DNA from 2 places in the Mesorhizobium sp. B2-5-7 genome. Region 2 is predicted to be linked to the other one. Evidence: riboswitches for the same ligand, from Rfam matches in the RefSeq annotation. Region 2 holds a riboswitch; the other holds the start of a gene.
What was found. Region 2 has a riboswitch for S-adenosylmethionine ahead of FJ543_RS26980 (O-succinylhomoserine sulfhydrylase). Riboswitches for the same ligand answer to the same signal wherever they lie in the genome.

Region 1 (10,465 bases), on a different contig from region 2:
TCGAATTCTGCGAATTGTGCTTCGTCCAGTCGATATCTTCCGATAATTGCGCGCCGAAGCGCTGTGCGAAGCGCAGCAGAAGCTCGCGGTCCTGCATCCGGGGAATGTCGCTGTCATAGCCGCCGATGGCCAGCAAAGCCTCGCGCCTGGCCGTTATAGCCGATCCGGCTATGAAGGCCGTCTGCGCAACCACCGCCCGCTCCAGCATTGGCGGGTTCAGGAAAGCGCCGCGGTTGACGCAGGCGGTGCCGCGGCCACCCTTCACCGAGACATATGAGGAGAGCAGGACTTCGAGCGCTGGATTGTCGTCGAACCATGCCAGCGTCCGTTCGAGCCGGTGTGGCAGGAAGAGATCGTCCGAATCAAGAAAAGTCACCACGGGCGCCCGGGCTAGCTCGATGCCGGCATTCCTGGCGGCATTGGCGCCGCGCCACTTCGCGCCGACATAGATCAGCCGGGGGTCATGGATGCGGGCGAGCGCCGCCTCGGTCCCGTCCGTCGAACCATCGTCGACGACGATATGTTCAAATCGCGGCATGCTCTGGGAAAGCACGCTTTCGACGGCGCGGAGCACCGTTTCGCGCCGGTTGTGAGTGGGCGTGATCACCGTGATGAGGGGAGCCTGTTCGGTCTTCCCGATCATATCACGTCGGCCGCCTCCAGCGCGTAAACACCCTTCGCGCCAGGTCCTTTGATCATCGGGATGGCTAAATGGATCGGACTTCCCCCTGGATGGGCCTCATCGGATTCGGTGCGACGCTACAAAAAACAACCTGCCATGTCACCCCGTCGTGCCGTCGTTCGACCGACCAGGCATGATGAATTCCAGCTCATGGCGCTTCAACTGCAACACTTTCGCACCCGCTGAAAGACGCGCGGCCACCCTCAAGGATTGGCAGTCGCGCCTGCGGGCGTCGCCCATTTCATTATCGCTTCAGCAGGAACACTGCTTGTTGGCCAAAGAAATTCCAGAACCACCATGGCATCGACAGGCCGATCTTCTGGCCGTTGGCGTCGAGCGCGGTCGCCTTCTCCACTGTCGCGCCAAGCTCTTCGCACAAATTGACGAAGTCTCGGATCGTGCAGAAGTGGATGTTGGGCGTGTCGTACCAGGAATAGGGCAGGTCGCTGGTCACAGGCATGCGGCCCTTGACGAACAGCGACAGGCGCACCCGCCAGTGACCGAAATTGGGGAAAGACACGATTGCCCGGTTGCCGATCCTGAGCAGCTCGTCGAGCACCAGCTTCGGGTTGCGGGTGGCCTGCAGGGTCTGCGACAGGACAACGAAGTCAAAGCCCTTGTCGGGATAGAATTCGAGATCGGTGTCGGCGTCGCCCTGGATGACACTGAGACCGCGCGCCACGCATTCGTTGACGCCACGCTGCGACAGCTCGAGTCCGCGACCGTCGACCTGCTTGGTGTCCTGCAGCAATTCGAGCAATGAGCCGTCGCCCGAGCCGACGTCGAGCACACGCGATTGCGGCGGGATGAGGTTGGCGACGACCTCGAGGTCGACGCGTTGGCTGCCGTTGACGCTCATGGCTTCGCCTCGTGGACGGCGCATGGCCTTGGTCCGAAACGTCTGCAACTTTTCGGGGTCATGGCTTCGCCGTCCTGTTTGGCGCATGACCTTGATCCGAAACGTCTGCAACTTTTCGGGGTCATGCGCTGAGCCCCCTGGCGCGCGCGGCCGAGCCGATGAAGCCGTTGATGGCGGCAAACAGTTCCGGCTCGTCGAGCAGGAAGGCGTCGTGGCCGCGATCGGTCTCGATCTCGACGAAGGATACCGAGGCGCCGGCGGCGTTGAGTGCGTGGACGATGGAGCGGCTCTCTTCGGTCGGGAACAGCCAGTCCGATGTGAAGGACACCAGGCAAAAGCGGGTTTTCGTGCCGGCGAAGGCGTCGGCCAGCCGGCCGCCATGGTCGGCGGCGAGGTCGAAATAATCCATCGACCGCGTCATGTAGAGATAGGAGTTGGCATCGAAGCGGTCGACGAAGGTCATGCCCTGGTGGCGCAGATAGCTCTCGATCTGGAAGTCGGCATCGAAGCCGAAGGTCAGCGCTTCGCGGTCCTGCAAATTGCGGCCGAATTTGCGGTGCAGGGCGGCTTCCGACAGATAGGTGATGTGGGCGGCCATGCGCGCCACCGCCAGCCCTTTCTCCGGGCGCTTGCCGTGTTCGAAATATTTGCCGCCATGCCAGTCCGGATCGGCCATCACAGCCTGCCGCCCGACTTCGTGGAAGGCGATGTTCTGTGACGAATGGCGCGCCCCGGTGGCGATCGGCAGCGCCGAGAACACGCGCTCGGGATAGCTCGACGCCCATTCCAGAACCTGCATGCCGCCCATCGAGCCGCCGAGCACGCAGAACAGTTTCTCGATGCCGAAATGGTCGATCAGCATCTGCTGCGCGCGCACCATGTCGCGGATGGTGATGACCGGCAGGTCGAGGCCATAGGGTTTACCGGTGGCCGGGTTGGTCGAGGCCGGGCCGGTGGAACCCAGGCAGCCGCCGATGACATTGGAGCAGATGACGAAGAAACGGCTGGTATCGATGATCCTGCCCGGTCCGATCAGCACTTCCCACCAACCGGGCTTGCCGGTTACCGGATTGGTGCTGGCGACATGCTGGTCGCCCGTCAGCGCGTGGCAGACGAGGATGGCATTGGAGCGGGCATCGTTCAGCGTGCCATAGGTCTGGTAGGCGATCTGGAACGGCGACAGCAGCGTGCCGGCGTCGAGCTTGAGCGGCTTGTCGGGTCCGAAACGTAACACCGGGCTCGACGGTTGGTCGGCCTCGTTGTTGGTCTTTCCTGCACGCAGAGCGGCCATCACGTCTCTCTTGCTGCACCGTGCGCTCGTGGAAATCGCTGCCGATCTCCGCCGCCGATGCGTCCGTCCGGCCGGTCGCGGACAACAAAAAACCGGCATTGCCTTCGCAAAGCCGGTTACGTCACGCAAACGGCCCTTTAGCGAATTGTTTAACGTGGCTGCAAGCCGACCGGCCAAATCACCACGGAACTGTCAATCGTCTTTCTAGAACCCGCCTGCCTCGCCGTCAATGGCGGCGGCTGGCACCACTGCCACCTCTCGACATTGCGTGCCATGGCTTGTATTTCCGCAGCGGCCTCCGGATGGAGGCGTTTTCGACGGATTTTGCAAGATATGAACCAGACACCGGATCAGGCACGTCCAACTCCGCGCGCGGGCATCATGGACATAGAGGCCTATGTGCCCGGCAAAAGCTCGGCGGCCGCCGGTGTGGCCAAGGTCTACAAGCTGTCGTCGAACGAGAATCCGCTTGGGCCTTCGCCGAAGGCGATCGAGGCCGCGCGCGAGGTCGCCGGCAAACTCGACATCTATCCCGACGGCAGCGCCAAGCGGTTGCGCGAGGCTATCGCCGAGGTGCATGGCCTCAACGCGCAAAACATCATCTGCTCCAACGGGTCGGACGAGATCCTCGGCCTGTTGGCGCAGACCTATCTCGCGCCCGGCGACGAGGCTATGTTCACCGAACACGCCTTCATGGTCTACAAGATCTACATCCAGTCGGCAGGTGCCACCCCGGTCGTGGTCAAGGAGACCGACGAGCGCGCCGACATCGACGCGATGCTGGCGGCCGTCACGCCGCGCACGAAAATCGTGTTCCTGGCCAATCCCAACAACCCGACCGGCACCTATGTGCCGTTCCAGGAGGTGCGCCGCCTTCATGCCGGACTGCCGGGAAACGTGCTGCTGGTGCTCGACGCGGCCTACGCCGAATATGTCCGCCGCAACGATTACGAAGCCGGCATCGAGCTGGCCGGCAGCGCCGAGAACGTGGTGATGACCCGCACCTTCTCCAAGATCGGGCTCGGCGGCGCGCGCATCGGCTGGATGTATGGTCCCCTGCATATCGTCGACGCCATCAATCGTGTACGCGGCCCCTTCAACGTCAATGCGACAGCGATCGAGGCCGGCATCGCCGCGATCCGCGACCGTGCCCATGTCGAGCGTAGCGTGGCGCATAACGAGACCTGGCTTACCTGGCTGAGCGGCGAAATGACTAGACTTGGGCTGCGCGTGACGCCGAGCGTCGGCAATTTCCTGCTCATTCATTTTCCCGACGATCAGAAGCATTCCGCAGCGGCGGCTGACGATTATCTGAGCGCGCGCGGCTATATTCTGCGGCGCGTTTCAGGTTACGGCTTTCCCAACGCGCTTCGCATGACCGTTGGCACTGAAGAGGCCAATCGCGGCGTTGTCGCCGCGCTCACCACATTCCTGAAAAGCTAGAACGTCTGAAGAGCTGGAACACCATGGCATCACCGATGTTCGAAAAGATCGCGCTGGTCGGCATCGGCCTGATCGGCTCGTCTCTGGCCCGCGTCATCCGACGCGAGGGCTTGGCTCGCCATGTCGCCATCTCGACGCGCAGTGCGGCAACGCTCAAGCGAGCCGAGGAACTGGGTCTCGGCGATTCCTACACCACCGATGCCGGGGACGCGGTGCGTGATGCCGATCTGGTCGTTGTCTCGGTGCCGGTCGGCTCATCCGGCGCTGTAGCGGAGGAAATCGCGCCGGCGCTGAAAAAGGGGGCGATCCTCACCGATGTCGGCTCGACCAAGGCCTCGGTCATCGCGCAGATGCAGCCGCATGTGCCTGAAGGCGTCCATTTCATTCCTGGCCATCCGCTGGCGGGCACCGAAAAATCCGGCCCGGATGCCGGGTTTGCCGACCTGTTCGACAACCGCTGGTGCATTTTCACGCCGGTGCCGGGCACCGATCCGGAAGCGCTGGAACGGCTGTCGGAATTCTGGCGCCGCTGCGGCGCCAACATCGACACGATGGACCCGCAGCATCACGACATGACGCTGGCCATCGTCTCGCATCTGCCGCACATCATCGCCTACAACATCGTCGGCACCGCCGACGATCTGGAATCGGTGACCAAGACGGAAGTGATCAAATATTCCGCCTCCGGTTTTCGCGATTTCACGCGTCTGGCTGCCTCCGATCCGACCATGTGGCGGGACGTGTGCCTGCACAACAAGGATGCCATCCTGGAAATGTTGGCGCGGTTCTCGGAAGACCTGGCGTTCCTGCAGCGCGCCATCCGCTGGGGCGACGGCGACAAGCTCTTCGACCTGTTCACCCGCACCCGCGCCGTGCGCCGCTCGATCATCGAGGCGGGCCAGGATATCGACGCGCCCGATTTTGGCCGCCAGGCGGTCGAGCATCCGGCAAAGAGCTAGGTGATTTCAACCGGCCAGGCGGTTGCCATCATGGCGAGCGTCTCCGCCCGATCCGGCGCGCCCAGCCGGCCGCCGAAGCGCAGGCACTTGAGCGCGGCGGCCGCGCTGGCAAAGCGCAGTGCGTGCTCGACCGCCATGGCTTCCGCCAGACCGACGGCAAAGGCGCCATGAAAGACATCGCCGGCGGCCAGCGTGTCGACCGCCTTGACCCTCGGTGCCTCGACATGGCGGGATGATCCGGCGCTTCGGTCGAACCACCAGGTACCCGCCGCGCCGCCGGTGACCGCGACGAACGCATCGGTGCGGGACGCCAAATCGATGCAGGCGGTCTCCAGATCCAGCGCGTGGCCGCATATGATGCGGACCGCCGGCTCCGAGGCGACGATGTGCGAGGCGAGCGGCAATAATCGTTCCAGCACCGCCAGGGGCGCGGTATCGGCATCGAGTATGGCTGGGCGGCCGGCGGCCCGCGCCGTCTTAAGGGCAAGCGCCGCGGCGCCCGGCCAGCGCACGTCGGCCAGTACGGTGTCGAATGCCGTTATGTCGGTGAACGGCAAAACCTCGGGATCGGCCTGCGCGCGCGCGTCGTAGAAAGGCACGATGATCCGCTCGCCATGCGCATCGACCAGGATCGAGGCCAGTGCCGAGCGGGCGCCGCTGACGCGGCGTACATGGCTGCAATCGACGCCCTCGGCCTCTATCCCGGCAATCAGCAGATCGCCGACCGGATCGTCGCCGGCGCTCGCCCATAGCGACACCTCGGCACCCAGGCGATGCGCGGCGCAGGCCGCGCTCGTGGCCATGCCCGAGGCGATCTGGATGCCGTCCGAGGCGATGAATTTTCCCTGATGCCTGGGCAGCGATTCGACACGAAGAATGGTGTCAAGCGTCAGTGCGCCGACGCTCAGCAGCTTTGCCGGCCTCTCCATCGTTAATTGACCGGTTTGATCTTGCCCAGCGGAATGAAGCCGAGGGAAGCCTTGCCCTTGACCACTTTCAGCGGCATCGACGGTTCGCTGCCAAGCAGCGCCAGGGCGCCAAAACCCTGCTCGATCGCATTCTTCTGCTCGGGTATGGCGCCGGCAAGAATAGATGCCACCGCCTTGGGATCCTTGATCCTGATCATCAGGTCGGCGTCGACGAGACCCTCGGCATCGACCGACAGCGGCCCGGAAACGGTGACCCGCGCCGTGCCGGACGACAGATCGAGGTTGCGGATTTCGATCCGCTGGCCGCGCAGGCTTTTCACCTGCGTGCCGATCAGCGCCACGCCGTTCTTCAGTGTCACGTCGCCGCTGGCATCGAGCGCCGGCAACACCCGCCCGCCGATCGCGTCGGCATCGATCTCGAGATCGCCAAAGCTGCCGACATAGTCGAGATCGCCGTTGTTGGGCTGCAATTGGCCTGACGCCTTGCCGGCACTGAACAGTTCCACCGGATCGGTGTCGTCGGCCGGGTCGGTCTGGCCGGACAGGCCCTCGGCCTGCAGCGCTACGCGCCGCGGCAGCGGGTACCACAATTTGACGTTGGCCTGCAGATTGTCCCAGTCGATCCAGAGTGGCATCATGCCGGGGACCGAGGTCCGGAGCGGACCGCGTAGATTGGCAACAGGCGACAAGGGCTGGACGATCTGGGCGACGGCGTTGAAGGAGCCGGCCGAGGCGGCAATGTTCTTGGCGTCGTCTTCATACGCCAGACTGTCGCAGGAGACCGTGAAGCTCAGTGGATAGCCACCGACCTGGAGATTGGCGCAGCCGGCCTCGATGCCGCTCTTGTTGAGCGTGGCAACCGCCTTTTCGGCCTCGGACCGGACCCTGCTGGCCAGATAGAACCAGCCGGCGCTGTAAATGGCGAACAGCACGAGGATGAACGCGGCAAGCCACCACAGGCGGCGACGGTTACCCGGTTGGCGTTCGTCACTTGACGTCATGCTTTGGCTCTCATTAACGCATGGATGGTGTGGACGGATTCTCAGGTTCCGAACACTAGGTAGACAGAGACGGATGGAAAAAACACCGGTTACCGGTGCGGTGCTGCCATTCTTTTTGCAATCAGGCGCGGTGATATGGGCGATTTTTGGGTGTTCGGCTACGGTTCGCTGATCTGGCGACCGGGTTTCGCTCATGTCGAGACACGACGCGCCCGCCTGCATGGCTATCGCCGCTCGCTCTGCGTCTATTCCTTCGTGCATCGCGGCACGCGCCAGCGGCCCGGACTGGTGCTTGGCCTCGACCATGGCGGCTCCTGCGTCGGCCTTGCGTACCGCGTCCCTGGCGAATTGCGCGACGAGGTCATTGCCTATCTGCGCGAGCGCGAACTCGTCACCAGCGTCTATCTCGAGCGGACGCTCAAGGTTCGCCTCGACGGCGGTGGCACGGTGGAAGCCGTGGCCTACGTCGTCGACCGCAAGCATGAGCAATATGCGGGCGCGCTGGACGCGGCGGAGGCGGCGGCCGTGGTGCGCGGCGCGGTCGGCCGATCCGGTGACAACGAGGATTATGTGCTGAGCACGCTGAAGCATCTGGAAGCGCTCGAGATTCGCGACCACTGGCTGGAGGATGTGGCGCACCGGATAGCGACTTTGTGAAGCGCTGGCTCCGCGGAAAAGGGTGGCCAGGCCTTTGACCTCGATGCGGCAAGACCTAGGTTAGGCTCCGAACCCAGCCAGCGGGCGGCATCCGTCCGGTCCCAATCAATCATCACGGAGATCCGTCTTGCAGAAACGCCGTCTCGGTCGCACCGACCTTTCCATCGCGCCGCTGGTTCTGGGTGGCAATGTCTTCGGCTGGACCGCCGACGAGAAGACTTCTTTCGATCTGCTCGATCGCTTTGTCGGGGCTGGCCTCAATGCCATCGACACGGCCGACGCCTATTCGCGCTGGGTTCCCGGCAACAAGGGCGGTGAATCGGAAACCATCATCGGCAAATGGATGAAGGATCGTGGCAATCGCGACAAGGTCGTGGTGGTCACCAAGGTCGGCTCGGACATGGGGCAGGGCCACAAGGACCTGTCGGCCGCCTATATCGAAAAGGCTGTCGATGCATCGCTGAAGCGGCTGCAGACCGAATTCATCGACCTTTACCTGTCGCACTGGCCGGATCCGACCACGCCCTATGAGGAAACCCTCGGCGCCTATGAGAAACTGCTCGCCAAGGGCAAGATCCGCTATGCCGGCTGTTCCAACCTCGACGCCGGCCAGTTGCGCGCGGCACTTGACGTGGCAAGCCTGCGCGGCCTGCCGCGCTACGAGGTGCTGCAGCCGGAATACAATCTCTATGACCGCTCCTCCTTCGATGGCCCGCTGCGCGATCTCTGCGTGGCGGAGGATATCGGCGTCATCACCTATTTCAGCCTGGCCAAGGGCTTTCTCAGCGGCAAGTACCGCAGCGAGGCCGATCTCGGCCAAAGCGAGCGCGGCGGCGGGGTGAAAGACTACCTCAATGCGCGTGGCATGCGCATCCTGGCGGCGCTGGACGCGGTGTCGGCCAGGCATTCGGCCAAACAGGCGGAAGTGGCGCTTGCTTGGGTTATCGCGCGGCCCGGCATCACCGCGCCGATCGCCAGCGCGACCAAGCCTGAGCAGATGGACAGCCTGATCCGCGCGGCGTCGCTGAAGCTGTCCGCGGACGATATGGCCGAACTCGACAAGGCCAGCGCCTGAGGCCGCGACGCTGGTGCTGACCAAGGTGCTGGCGGTATACGGCTGACGGCCGGTGGTCAGGACGCTTCAGGCCTTCGCGCCGAGCTCCCGAAGCCGCTTCACCGCCGTTGGCGGCAGGGCCGGCGGGTTTGATGCGCGGGATGCCTCGAGGAGAAGCTGGTCGCAGGCAGCTTCGGTCTCACCGATCAGCCGCGCCATGAACTCGTCCTTGCCCAGGCCAGGCGGTATAGGCGGCAGGAAGCGCGCCTTGACGGTGCCGGGATAGCGCAGGAACTTGCGGCGCGGCCAATAGAGGCCAGCGACATGGGCGACCGGCACGACCGGAACGCCAAGCTGCGAATAGATTTCGACGATGCCGTATTTGTAGGCCGGCTCGTCGCCCGGCGCCCGACGGGTGCCCTCGGGATAGATGATCAGCTGGCGCGGGTTGCGCGCCATTTCTTCCTTGGTCGCCGCAACCACCGCCTTCAAGGCCTTGGAGCGGCTGCCGCGATGCACCGGGATCATCCGCATCTTCAAGATGTACCAGCCGAAGAAGGGGATCCAGGTCAGCTCGCGCTTGAGGATGTAGAGCGGGTCCTGGAGGAAGGGGAAGAAGGCGATGGCGTCCCAGAACGACTGGTGCTTGGGCGCCAGGATGAAGGAGCCCTCGGGCAGGTTTTCCTGCCCGGTGATGTCGTTTTTGGTGCCGGCGATCTTGTCATAGAGCCACATCGAGGTGCGCGACCAGAATTTCGGCACGAACCAGGCGCGGTGGCGGGGCGACAGGAAATAGTACGGGGTCCAGAGGATCATCTGGACGATCAGATTGACGTAGAAGACGAAATTGAACGCCAGCGATCTGACATAGAGCATGGGGGAGGTCCGGTGAGGAAGTGTGCGTTGGTTACACCAAGCGCGGAGAAAAAGGAAACGGTGCGATACTGCCCGTCCTACCAGGTCGCCTGCGCCAGGCGTTCCCTCAGGCGGGGGGCGGCGAAGTCGAGGAAGGCGCGCAGTTTCACCGGCAGCCGGCCCTGGCCCGCATGCACCAGGTTTACCGGCCAAGGCTCGGGTTCGAAATCCCTGAGCACGGGGCGCAGTGTTCCCGAGCGTGCGGCGGCGACAATCTGGTAGGAAAGCACCCGTGTCACTCCGACACCGGCGATCGCCGCATCAATCGCCGCCTCGGCGGTGTTGACCCGGAGCCTTGATCGGACCGGCACGACAAAATCAGCCTTGTCCACGGTGAAGGTCCAGGTGGCGAGCGAGCCAAGGCCCTCGAAGGTAATGCAGCTGTGCGCCTCGAGATCTCCTGGAATTTCTGGAATGCCGCGTCCGGCCAGATAGGCAGGGCTCGCGCAGACAACATGACCGATCGAACCGACCCTGATGGCGACCATGCGCGAATCCGGCAGCCTGCCGATACGGACGGCGAGGTCGATATGATCCTCGGCCAACTGGCTTATCCTGTCGCCGAGCGTCAGGCGGATATCCACCAGGGGATAGGCGGCGAGGAAGTCGGTGACGACCGGCAGCACGTGAAGACGGCCGAAGACGATCGGCGCGGTGATGATCAATTCCCCTGTC
Region 2 (10,465 bases):
GTCTGCGCGAGGTGCTGGCCTTTGCCTTCGAGGCCAGTCTTCTGGTCGGCCAAAGCCAGGAAACGGCGATCTCCAAGAAACTCGCTTCATGGGCGGCCATCCTGGCGGTGCCAACCGCATTCGCCGGCATCTACGGCATGAACTTCACCGACATGCCGGAGCTGAAGATGGCATATGGCTATCCGATGGTGCTGGCCACCATCGCGCTTATCTGCTGCTTCCTTTATTGGCGCTTCAGGAAGAACGGCTGGCTGTGAGGAAGTCGGTAGTCGGTAGTGAGTAGTCGGTAGTGGTTGGTGGGAGCGCTTGTTTCCTCACTACTCACTACTCACTACTCACTACTCACCGCTTATCTATTCCGCCGCCGCTCCGCCGCCGGCTGGAACGCCACGCGGGCATGGTATTTACAGTAGGGACCGGTTTCAGCGGCTTCGTTGCCGCAGAAATTGAAGTCCTCCGAAAGGGGATCGCCGTTCGGCCATTTGCAGGTGCGCTCGGTCAGTTCGACGAGCTGCAGATGCCGTGAGATCGGCACCACGACGTTCTCGACCGGACGGATGTAGTGCCGCGCCACCGGTTCGGCCTCGAATTGCGTCTGAAGAGCCGTCGCGCCGATCGAAGTCGTGACGTGGCGTGCCGTGCTTGCGGCGCGCGCCACCGACTTCTGGACGGTCGATCCCTGCGTCGCCTTCTTCTGGCGCGCCGGCGTCGCCGTTGCGCGACCGCGACCCGACAGCTTCAGCCGGTGCACCTTGCCGATGACGGCATTGCGGCTGACCCCTCCAAGCTGCGCAGCAATCTGGCTTGCGCTCAGACCCTCCGACCACAGTTTTCTCAAGAGTTCTACCCGCTCGTCAGTCCAGTTCATGACCGCGCTCCTTATAAGCGTGCGGCAATCAGAATCCATTCCCGACCCAGCACCACTGCTGGGGCAGACACCACATATATCTGGTGATTAGGTCCGCCGCACGAAATCTAGTTATTTCTCGACTACAACTACTCTATGCGCTGACTCGGTGACAAGAGTCCCAAGTGCAACACGAATCGGTTTTTTCGGTTTTCCCCAACTTGCCCGGTCGCTCATGAGCCGGCGTTGCGTCGGGGAGCTTGCCGCGCGCCACTACGCGACGTTTTCGTTGACTTCATGGCCGAAAAACACGATAAGCCGCAGAAGGCCGCCGCTTTGGCGGCTTTTTTGATTTTCCGGTACCGGAGACGCATATAATGAGCGGTTCGGCGCTTTACGAGACCTTTGCTCGCGCACCCCTGGCCTTCGACCATGGGGAAGGCACTTGGCTGGTTACCGACAAGGGCGAGCGATATCTCGATTTCGCCGGCGGCATCGCGGTCAATTCGCTTGGCCATGGCCATCCGCACCTTGTCGCGGCCCTCACCGAGCAGGCGGCGAAACTCTGGCACGTCTCCAATCTCTATGAGATCCCGGGGCAGAGCAGACTTGGCGAGCGGCTGGCTGATGCCACCTTCGCCGACAAGGTGTTCTTCACCAATTCCGGCGCCGAGGCGCTGGAATGCGCGATCAAGACGGCGCGGCGCTACCACTTCGTCAAGGGACATCCCGAGCGCTTCCGCATCATCACCTTCGAAGGCGCCTTCCATGGCCGCACGCTGGCGACCATCGCGGCAGGCGGCCAGTACAAATATCTCGAGGGCTTCGGACCCAAGGTCGAAGGCTTCGACCAGGTTGGCTTCGACGACATCGACGCCGCCGAGAAGGCGATCACGCCCGAGACCGCCGCGATCCTGATCGAGCCGGTGCAAGGCGAGGGCGGTATCCGCCCAGTACCGACACAGTCGCTCAAGCGGCTGCGGCAGCTCTGCGAACAGCACGGCCTGTTGTTGATATACGACGAGGTCCAGTGCGGCATTGGCCGTACCGGCAAGCTGTTCGCGCATGAGTGGTCCGCGGTGACGCCCGACATCATGGCAATCGCCAAGGGCATTGGCGGCGGCTTCCCGATGGGCGCCTGCCTTGCCACCGACGAGGCGGCCGTCGGCATGACCGCCGGCGTGCACGGCACCACATTCGGCGGCAATCCGCTCGCAATGGCGGTCGGCAACGCCGTGCTCGACGTCGTTCTGGAAGACGGCTTCCTGGAGGATGTCCAGCGCAAGGCGCTGCTGATGAAGCAGGGGCTAGCCTCGATAGCCGACGAATTCCCCGAAATTGTCGAGGATATCAGGGGCACCGGGCTGATGCTCGGCCTCAAATGCGCGATGCCCAACGGCAAGGTGAACATGGCGCTGCGCGACCAGCATTTGCTGGCGGTTCCGGCCGGCGACAACGTCATTCGCCTGCTGCCACCGCTCACCGTCACCGACGCCGAGATTCACGAAGCGCTCAACCGCATCCGCGCCGGCGCCAAGGGCCTGTCGGAGGCGATCGCCTCCGCCGCCGCGAAGTAATCCGGAACCATTCCTGATGTCAGTTCGCCATTTCACCGATCTTTCCACCGTTTCCGAAGGCGATTTGCGCTTCATGCTGGATGATGCGGTGACGCGAAAGGCGCGTCTCAAGGCCGGCGAGCGGAGCAAGCCGCTCGAAGGCAAGGTGCTGGCCATGATCTTCGACAAGCCGTCGACGCGCACGCGCGTTTCTTTTGACGTCGGCATGCGCCAGCTCGGCGGCGAGACCATCATGCTGACCGGCACCGAGATGCAGCTCGGCCGCTCCGAGACGATCGCCGACACCGCCAAGGTGCTGTCCCGCTACGTCGATGCGATCATGATCCGCACCACCTCGCATGAGCGGCTGCTGGAGCTGACCGAGAATGCTACCGTTCCGGTGATCAACGGGCTGACCGACGACACCCACCCTTGCCAGCTGATGGCCGACATCATGACTTTCGAGGAGCACCGCGGTCCGGTGGCCGGCAAGACGATTGCCTGGACCGGCGACGGCAACAATGTGCTGCACTCGCTGCTCGAGGCCTCGGCACGGTTCCGATTCAATCTCAACGTCGCCGTGCCCGAAGGCAGCGAACCGGCGCAGAAGCATATCGACTGGTCCAAGGCGCATGGCGGCAAGCTGCATTTCACCCGCTCGCCCGAGGAAGCCGTCGACCAGGCCGACTGCATCGTCACCGATTGCTGGGTATCGATGGGACAGGAACACCGTGCTCGCGGGCACAATGTCTTCTCGCCCTATCAGGTCAACGCGGCGCTGATGGCCAAGGCCAAGCCGGATGCATTGTTCATGCACTGCCTGCCGGCCCATCGCGGCGAGGAAGTGACCGACGAGGTCATCGACGGGCCGCATTCGGTGGTCTTCGACGAGGCCGAGAACCGGCTCCATGCCCAGAAGGCAGTGCTTGCCTGGTGCCTCGGTGCTTGAAGTGTCTTGGGGCTTGAAGTGTCTTGGACGCCCGAAATGCCCAGGCGCCTGAAATGCCCAGGCGCTTGATCTGCGGCGGCGCGATGCCTATCTGCGCCGCATCACGCAAATCAAGCGCGTTTGGACGCATGTGCCCACCAGGGCCGCATGGCCGCGCCCTGGAGCTTTGTCATGTTGGAAAGCCATCAAGTGACTGAACATCACCCCAAACTCGGCGAGTTCGGCTACGCCGGCGACGATCACGTCGTTCCCTTCGAGGTCGGTCCGCTCGACGTGCGCGGCCGCACGGTCCAGCTTGGGCCGATGCTCGACGCCATCCTTGGCCGCCACGATTATCCCGAGCCGGTCGCCCGCCTGCTGGCGGAAGCCTGTGTGCTGACCGTTCTGCTCGGCACCTCGCTCAAATTCGAAGGCAAGTTCATCCTGCAGACCCGCACCGACGGGCCTGTCGACATGCTGGTCGCGGACTTCTCCACGCCCTCGGCACTGCGTGCCTATGCACGCTTCGATGCGGATCGGCTCGAAGCACTGGTCGCGGCAGGCGAGACGTCCCAGCAGACGCTGCTTGGCAGCGGCGTGCTGGCGCTGACCATCGACCAGGGCGCCCATACTCAGCGCTACCAAGGCATCGTCCAGCTCGACGGCGAAACGCTGGAAGACGCGGCGCGCACCTATTTCCGTCAGTCGGAACAGATCCCGACCGATATCAGGCTCTCGGTCGCCAAGCTGCTGACGCCCGGGATCGGCGGCGCGCGCGAGCAATGGCGCGCCGGCGGCATCCTGGCGCAGTTCCTGCCGCAATCGCCCGAGCGCATGCGCATTCCGGACCTGCCGGGTGGGGACGGCGATCCGCGCGAGGGAGTCCACGATCCGGCCGATAATTCCTGGCAGGAACTCCTGGCCTTGCTCGGCACCATCGAGCCGACCGAATTGATCGACCCGACCATCGGCGCCGAGCGGCTGCTCTATCGTCTGTTCCATGAGCATGGCGTGCGCGTCTTCGGCGGCGTTCCCGTGGCCGACCAGTGCTCATGCTCCCGCGACAAGATCCGTGGCATCCTCGAAGGCTTCTCAGCGCAGGAGATCAAGGACAGCACCGAGGATGGCGGCATCCATGTCGCCTGCGAATTCTGCTCGACGCAGTACGACTTCGATCCAGCCGAGTTTGCGGCTCAGTAAAGCCTTTCCTTCTCTCCGTTCTGCGGGGAGAAGGTGCCCGAAGGGCGGATGAGGGGCGACGCGACCGTCGGCCCTCAGTTCACCGTGCGCCTTGTCCCCGGCAGATCGAGCGAGAAGGCCGGGATGGCGATGTCGAACGTCTCGCCGCGCTTGTTGCGCATCGTGTAGCGTCCGACCATGATCCCGGAGGGTGTCGAGAGCGGGCAGCCGGACGTGTACTGATAGCTGTCGCCGGGATTGAGTTCCGGCTGGTCGCCGACAACGCCCGGCCCGCGGACCTCCTCGACCCGGCCGGCACCATCGGTGATGTGCCAATAGCGCGACAGAAGCTGCACGAACTCGTCAGACTGGTTGTCGATCGTTATCTGATAGCCCCAGACGTAGCGGTTCTCCTGGGGATCTGAACGATCCTCCATATAGAACGGCCTGACCTGCACTTCGATGTTGCGCGTCACGGCGCGGTACATGAGCGGCTCCAAAACAATCCGACGACTTTCGACGCTCGCGGTGAGCAGGTCAACGTGCGCGTCTTGTCGCGCCTGGGATTGAAACGCAGGTGCCGGCAAAGAATGTCATTTAAGTGACACACGACAATGGTGGTGTGCGCGAACCGGGCGACTCGGCCCTCTGTCGAACTGTTGAAAACGGCCGCGACGCGGGCCGACTTCCGGAGTGACCAGATCTCGATGGAACTCACTCTCATATCCGCCTCGCTTTCGACCGCACTCATCCTCTCAAACGCTGCCAGCATCCTGCTTGCCGCTTCACAGCTGAAACGGCGCACCACGATTGCCCCGCCGGCGGGCAGATCGCCGGCGGTGTCGATTGTCGTCCCGTCGCGCGGCGTCGAGCCATTCACACATGAGACGCTGGAACGCGCCTTCGCGCTCGACTGGCCGCGCTACGAACTGATCTTCTGCGTCGCCCATGCCGACGACCCGGTGGTGAAACTGATAAACAGGGCGATTGCCCGGTTTCCGCAGGTGCCGGCCCGGCTGTTGATCGGCGACGATCGTGTCAGTGCCAATCCAAAGCTCAACAATTGCGTCAAAGGCTGGGAAGCGGCGCGCCACGACTGGGTCATTCTTGCCGATTCCAACGTTCTGATGCCTCGGGACTATGTCGAGCACATGATGGCGGCGTGGCAGCACGGTACCGGCCTTGTCTGCTCGACGCCGATCGGCTCCAGGCCAGATGGTTTCTGGGCCGACGTCGAATGCGCCTTCCTCAACACATTGCAGGCCCGCTGGCAGTATGCCGGTGCGGCGCTCGGCCTCGGCTTCGCCCAGGGCAAGAGCATGCTGTGGAACAAGCCGATGCTGGACGCCAATGGCGGCATACGCGCGCTGGCCGCCGAGATCGCCGAGGACGCCGCCGCAACCAAGCTGGTGAACGGCCTCGGCCTGCGTGTCAACCTCGTTACGGCGCCCTTCGAGCAGCCCCTCGGCCAGCGCACGTTTGGCGAAATCTGGTCGCGCCAGGCCCGCTGGGCGCGCCTGCGCCGCGTCACCTTCCCGCTGTTCTTCGCACCCGAGATCCTGACTGGTGCGGCAGTCCCGCTGGCTCTTGCGCTGATTGCCGCGGCGAGCGCCGGCGTCAGCCTCTGGGCAACCGCGATTGCCGTGCTGACGGCATTCTATCTTCCGGAATGCGCTCTGGCCTTGGCCAAGGGTTGGCACGTCTCGACGCGCATGATCACGGCGACGGTCGCGCGGGACGTCATGCTCCCGGCCATCTGGGCGCGCGGCTGGCTCGGCGGCGCCGTCGACTGGCGCGGCAACGCCATGACCATCCGCACCAAGACGGCGGAACTGGAGGAGACGCCGTCGAGCGCCTGATCGCTGCTGACGACGCTGCCTGGACGAAACCTATTTGGTGGCCTTCAAGGCTTGCGCGATATCTTCCAGCAGATCGTCCGTATCCTCCAGGCCGACCGACAGCCTGAGCGTACCGGGCCCGATGCCGAGTTCGGCGCGGGCCTCATCGCTGAGGTTCTTGTGGGTGGTCGTCGCCGGATGGGTGATCAGGCTCTTGGCATCGCCCAGATTGTTCGAGATCAGCACGATGTCGAGGGCGTTCTGCAGGGCGAAGGCCGCCGGCTTGCCGCCCTTGACGTCGAGGCAGATCAGCGTCGAGCCACCCGACATCTGCTTCTTGACGATATCGGCCTGCGGGTGGTCGGCGCGGCCGGGATAGATGACGCGGGCGATCTGCGGCTGCCCGGCCAGGAAGTCGGCGATCCTGCCGGCGCTCTCGGTCTGCTGGCGCACGCGCAGCGGCAAGGTTTCCAGGCCCTTCAGCAGCGTCCAGGCGTTGAACGGCGACAGGCTGGGACCGGTGTGGCGGAAATAGTCGTGCAGGTTCTCGTCAATCCACTTCTTGTCCGACAGGATGACGCCGCCCAGGCAGCGGCCCTGGCCGTCAATGTGCTTGGTGGCCGAGTAGACGACGATGTGCGCACCAAGCTGCAACGGCTTCTGTTGCAGCGGCGTGGCAAAAACATTGTCGACGACCAGCCGCGCGCCGATCGAATTAGCAAGCGAGGCGACGGCGGCGATGTCGACGACCTCGAGCGTCGGGTTGGTCGGACTTTCCAGGAAGAACAGCTTGGTGTTCGGCCTGACCGCCTTTTCCCAATTGGCGATCTCGGTGCCGTCGACCAAGGTCGCCTCGATGCCATAGCGCGGCGCCAGCGTCTCGACCACCCAGCGGCAGGAGCCGAACAGCGCGCGCGCGGCCACGATGTGGTCGCCGGCCTTGACGCTGCACAGAAGGGCAGCCGTCACCGCCGCCATGCCCGACGCCGTGGCGCGCGCGTCTTCGGCGCCTTCAAGCGCGCACATGCGCTTTTCGAACATGTCGACGGTCGGGTTGGCGTAGCGCGAATAGATGAAACCAGGCTCTTCGCCCTTGAAGCGGGCCTCGGCGGCCTGCGCCGTCTGATAGACATAACCCTGGGTCAGGTACATCGCCTCGGAGGTTTCGCCGAAGCCGGAACGCAGGGTTCCGCCATGCACGAGTGCCGTCTGAGGTTTCCAGTTGCGCTTCTTGGTGCTCATAGCTTTGTTCCAGACACAAAAAAACCGGCCGCGAAAGTCGCAACCGGTCCATACGGCCTTGCGGCCCGACGGTCCTTTAGCGACTTGTTTAACGTGGCTGCAAGCCGACCGGCCAAATCACCACGGGATAACGACCCTTTAGACCCGCGCCACGCTTGCGTCAATTGCCGGCTTCATTAAGACGTTTGTACCAAGGCAGGTTCCGCAGAAGTGCCCGGCGGTTTTGCGGCAAGATCCTGCAACAAACAAGAACCTGCAACGAAAGAGACCAGTCTTGGGGCGGAGCCAGACTTTGCGGCAGACAGGCATTCTTCCCGATCAGGACATTTCGGCGCTGTTCCGGTCCGGCGCGCTGAAGTCGCCGCGCGCGCTCGATGCCGACCAGATCCAGCCGGCAAGCCTTGATCTCAGATTGGGCGAAAGGGCCTGGCGGGTTCGCGCCTCGTTCCTGCCCGGTCCCAACCACAAGGTGTCGGAAAAGCTCGATCGGCTGCAACTGCACGAGATCAGTCTGACCGAAGGCGCGGTCCTCGAAACCGGCTGCGTCTATATTGTGCCGCTGCTCGAAAGTCTGGCCCTGCCGGCTGACATTTCGGCCTCGGCCAATCCGAAGAGCTCGACCGGGCGGCTCGACATCTTCACCCGCGTCATGACCGATCGGGGCCACGAGTTCGATAAGATCGCCGCCGGCTACAACGGTCCGCTCTATCTCGAGGTCAGCCCGCGCACCTTTCCGATCATCGCGCGCACGGGTTCGCGCCTGTCTCAAATCCGCTTTCGCACCGGCAACGCGCTGCTCTCGGAAGCCGAGTTGCATGAGCTGCATCGTGCCGAGATGCTGGTCGCCACGGAGCCGCCGAACATTTCCGGCGGCGGCATCGCGCTGTCGATCGACCTCAATGGCGACAAGGATGGGTTGGTCGGCTATCGCGGCAAGCACCACACCGGCCTCGTCGATGTCGACAAGCGCGCCGCGCAGGATGTCCTCGACTTCTGGGAGCCGATCCACAAGAGCCGCGCCGGCGAACTGGTGCTCGATCCCGACGAATTCTACATCCTCGTCAGCCAGGAGGCGGTGCATGTGCCGCCGCTCTACGCCGCCGAGATGACGCCGTTCGATCCGCTGGTCGGCGAGTTTCGTGTCCATTATGCCGGCTTTTTCGATCCGGGTTTCGGCCATTCGGCGGCCGGCGGCACCGGCAGCCGGGCGGTGCTCGAAGTGCGCAGCCACGAAGTGCCGTTCATCCTCGACCACGGCCAGATCGTCGGCCGGCTGGTCTACGAGCATATGCTGAAGCGACCGCAGGCGCTCTACGGCACCGATCTCGGCTCGAACTACCAGGCGCAGGGCCTGAAGCTGTCGAAGCATTTCCGCGCCGTGCGCTAAGGTTGAAGCTGCCGACCTCGCTCTTGTGGGAGAGATGCCCGGCAGGGACGTGACGGAAACCTATTGCTAGATCGGCGGGACAGCGCCCCGCTCTGGCTTGCCAGCCATTCCCCACGAGAGGGGAATCACGCGCTCATGGCTTCAAAGCGCCTTCACCGACACCTTCACCGGCTTTTCGATCTCGAGCGGGTTGCGCAGCGGCAGTCCGAAATCCCCGGCCTCGATCTCGAACACGTCGCCGGCTTCCGTCTTGATGCCGTCGGCGAAGGATAGCGTCGCGGTGCCGAACATATGCACATGCACGTCGCCAGGCTGGCGGAAGGCCGAATATTTGAAGTGGTGGTGTTCGAGATTGGCGATGGTGTGGGACATGTTCGTTTCACCCGACAGGAAGGGCTTTTCCCACAATGCCTTGCCGTCGCGCAGGATGCGCGACGTGCCGCGGATGTCCGAAGGCAGGTCTCCGATCAGGATCTCCGGGCCGAAGGAGGCATTGCGCAGCTTGGAATGGGCGAGGAAGAGATAGTTGACGCGCTCGGTCACATGGTCCGAGAATTCGTTCGACAAGGTGAAACCGACGCGGAATGGCGCGCCGTCGTCGCCGATGACATAGATTCCGGCGACCTCGGGTTCCTCGCCGGCATCCTTGGCAAAGGCCGGTGACATGAGCGCCGCGCCAGGCGCGACCGCCATGGTGCCGTTGCCCTTGTAGAACCATTCCGGCTGCACGCCGACCTGGCCTTTCGCAGGCTTGCCGCCTTCCAGTCCCATGCGGAACATCTTCATGGAATCGGTGAGTTGCTCCTCGCCGTCGGTGCTGAGCTTCTTGTGCATGGAATCGCGCGTCGCGGCCGACCCCAGATGCGTCAGCCCGGTGCCGGTCAGGTGCAGATGCGCTGGGTCGGGGTGATTGATCGGCGACAGCAGGCGCCCCCTTTTGTAGGCGGCGTCGAGATCGATCGTCTCGCCAAGCCCCTTGCGTTCGATCAGGGCGGCCAGGCCGACGCCGGTGCGGGCGGCCTCCATCGCCAGCGAATAGACGCTGCGCGCACCGTTGATGATCCGGGTCTTCCCGCCGCTGCGGGCAACGACACGGATCGTCTCGGCGTCGTCGAGAATCTGCGAGATCAGCATGATCAGTCCTCTCTCATTTATCTGTATCCGGCTGCCAATGGGCAAACCCTGACCGGCGCGGCGCGGAAACGCGCCACGGTTGAAACGCTTCGTCCGGATTGCGTTCGCGAGCCTGGTCCTTCCCCGGACTTCTTGGTGCCGACGGGCTGCCGGCAGCTTCGCGATCTAGAACCCGTATGCCTCCTAGTCCTCGCCCCCGGCCCTCAAGCCTTGTTCTTGTTGTAGACGTCGAAGATCACGGCCCCGAGCAGCACCAGGCCCTTGACCACCTGCTGCCAGTCGACATTGACGCCCATGATCGACATGCCGTTGTTCATCACGCCCATGATGAAGCCGCCGACCACCGCGCCGATG

Region 1: another riboswitch for S-adenosylmethionine. It lies ahead of FJ543_RS10335 (homoserine O-acetyltransferase); the one in region 2 lies ahead of FJ543_RS26980 (O-succinylhomoserine sulfhydrylase).

The regions. Positions count from the first base shown of each region.
Region 1 is NZ_VFUO01000002.1:590,212-600,676, forward strand. Features, by position in the region: gene FJ543_RS10325 (glycosyltransferase family A protein) at 1-643, opposite strand, end outside; gene metW (methionine biosynthesis protein MetW) at 927-1,541, opposite strand; gene FJ543_RS10335 (homoserine O-acetyltransferase) at 1,663-2,832, opposite strand; SAM riboswitch at 2,950-3,027, opposite strand; gene hisC (histidinol-phosphate transaminase) at 3,166-4,275, shown strand; gene FJ543_RS10345 (prephenate/arogenate dehydrogenase family protein) at 4,299-5,234, shown strand; gene FJ543_RS10350 (sugar kinase) at 5,231-6,163, opposite strand; gene FJ543_RS10355 (DUF2125 domain-containing protein) at 6,166-7,164, opposite strand; gene FJ543_RS10360 (gamma-glutamylcyclotransferase) at 7,300-7,821, shown strand; gene FJ543_RS10365 (aldo/keto reductase) at 7,949-8,896, shown strand; gene FJ543_RS10370 (1-acyl-sn-glycerol-3-phosphate acyltransferase) at 8,963-9,751, opposite strand; gene FJ543_RS10375 (LysR family transcriptional regulator) at 9,829-10,465, opposite strand, start outside.
Region 2 is NZ_VFUO01000007.1:175,000-185,464, reverse strand. Features, by position in the region: gene FJ543_RS27015 (magnesium and cobalt transport protein CorA) at 1-257, shown strand, start outside; gene FJ543_RS27010 (GcrA family cell cycle regulator) at 350-868, opposite strand; gene FJ543_RS27005 (aspartate aminotransferase family protein) at 1,225-2,424, shown strand; gene argF (ornithine carbamoyltransferase) at 2,441-3,352, shown strand; gene FJ543_RS26995 (Hsp33 family molecular chaperone) at 3,500-4,531, shown strand; gene apaG (Co2+/Mg2+ efflux protein ApaG) at 4,606-4,998, opposite strand; gene FJ543_RS26985 (ceramide glucosyltransferase) at 5,218-6,369, shown strand; gene FJ543_RS26980 (O-succinylhomoserine sulfhydrylase) at 6,400-7,590, opposite strand; SAM riboswitch at 7,647-7,724, opposite strand; gene FJ543_RS26975 (2'-deoxycytidine 5'-triphosphate deaminase) at 7,883-8,977, shown strand; gene araD1 (AraD1 family protein) at 9,119-10,111, opposite strand; gene mmsB (multiple monosaccharide ABC transporter permease) at 10,315-10,465, opposite strand, start outside.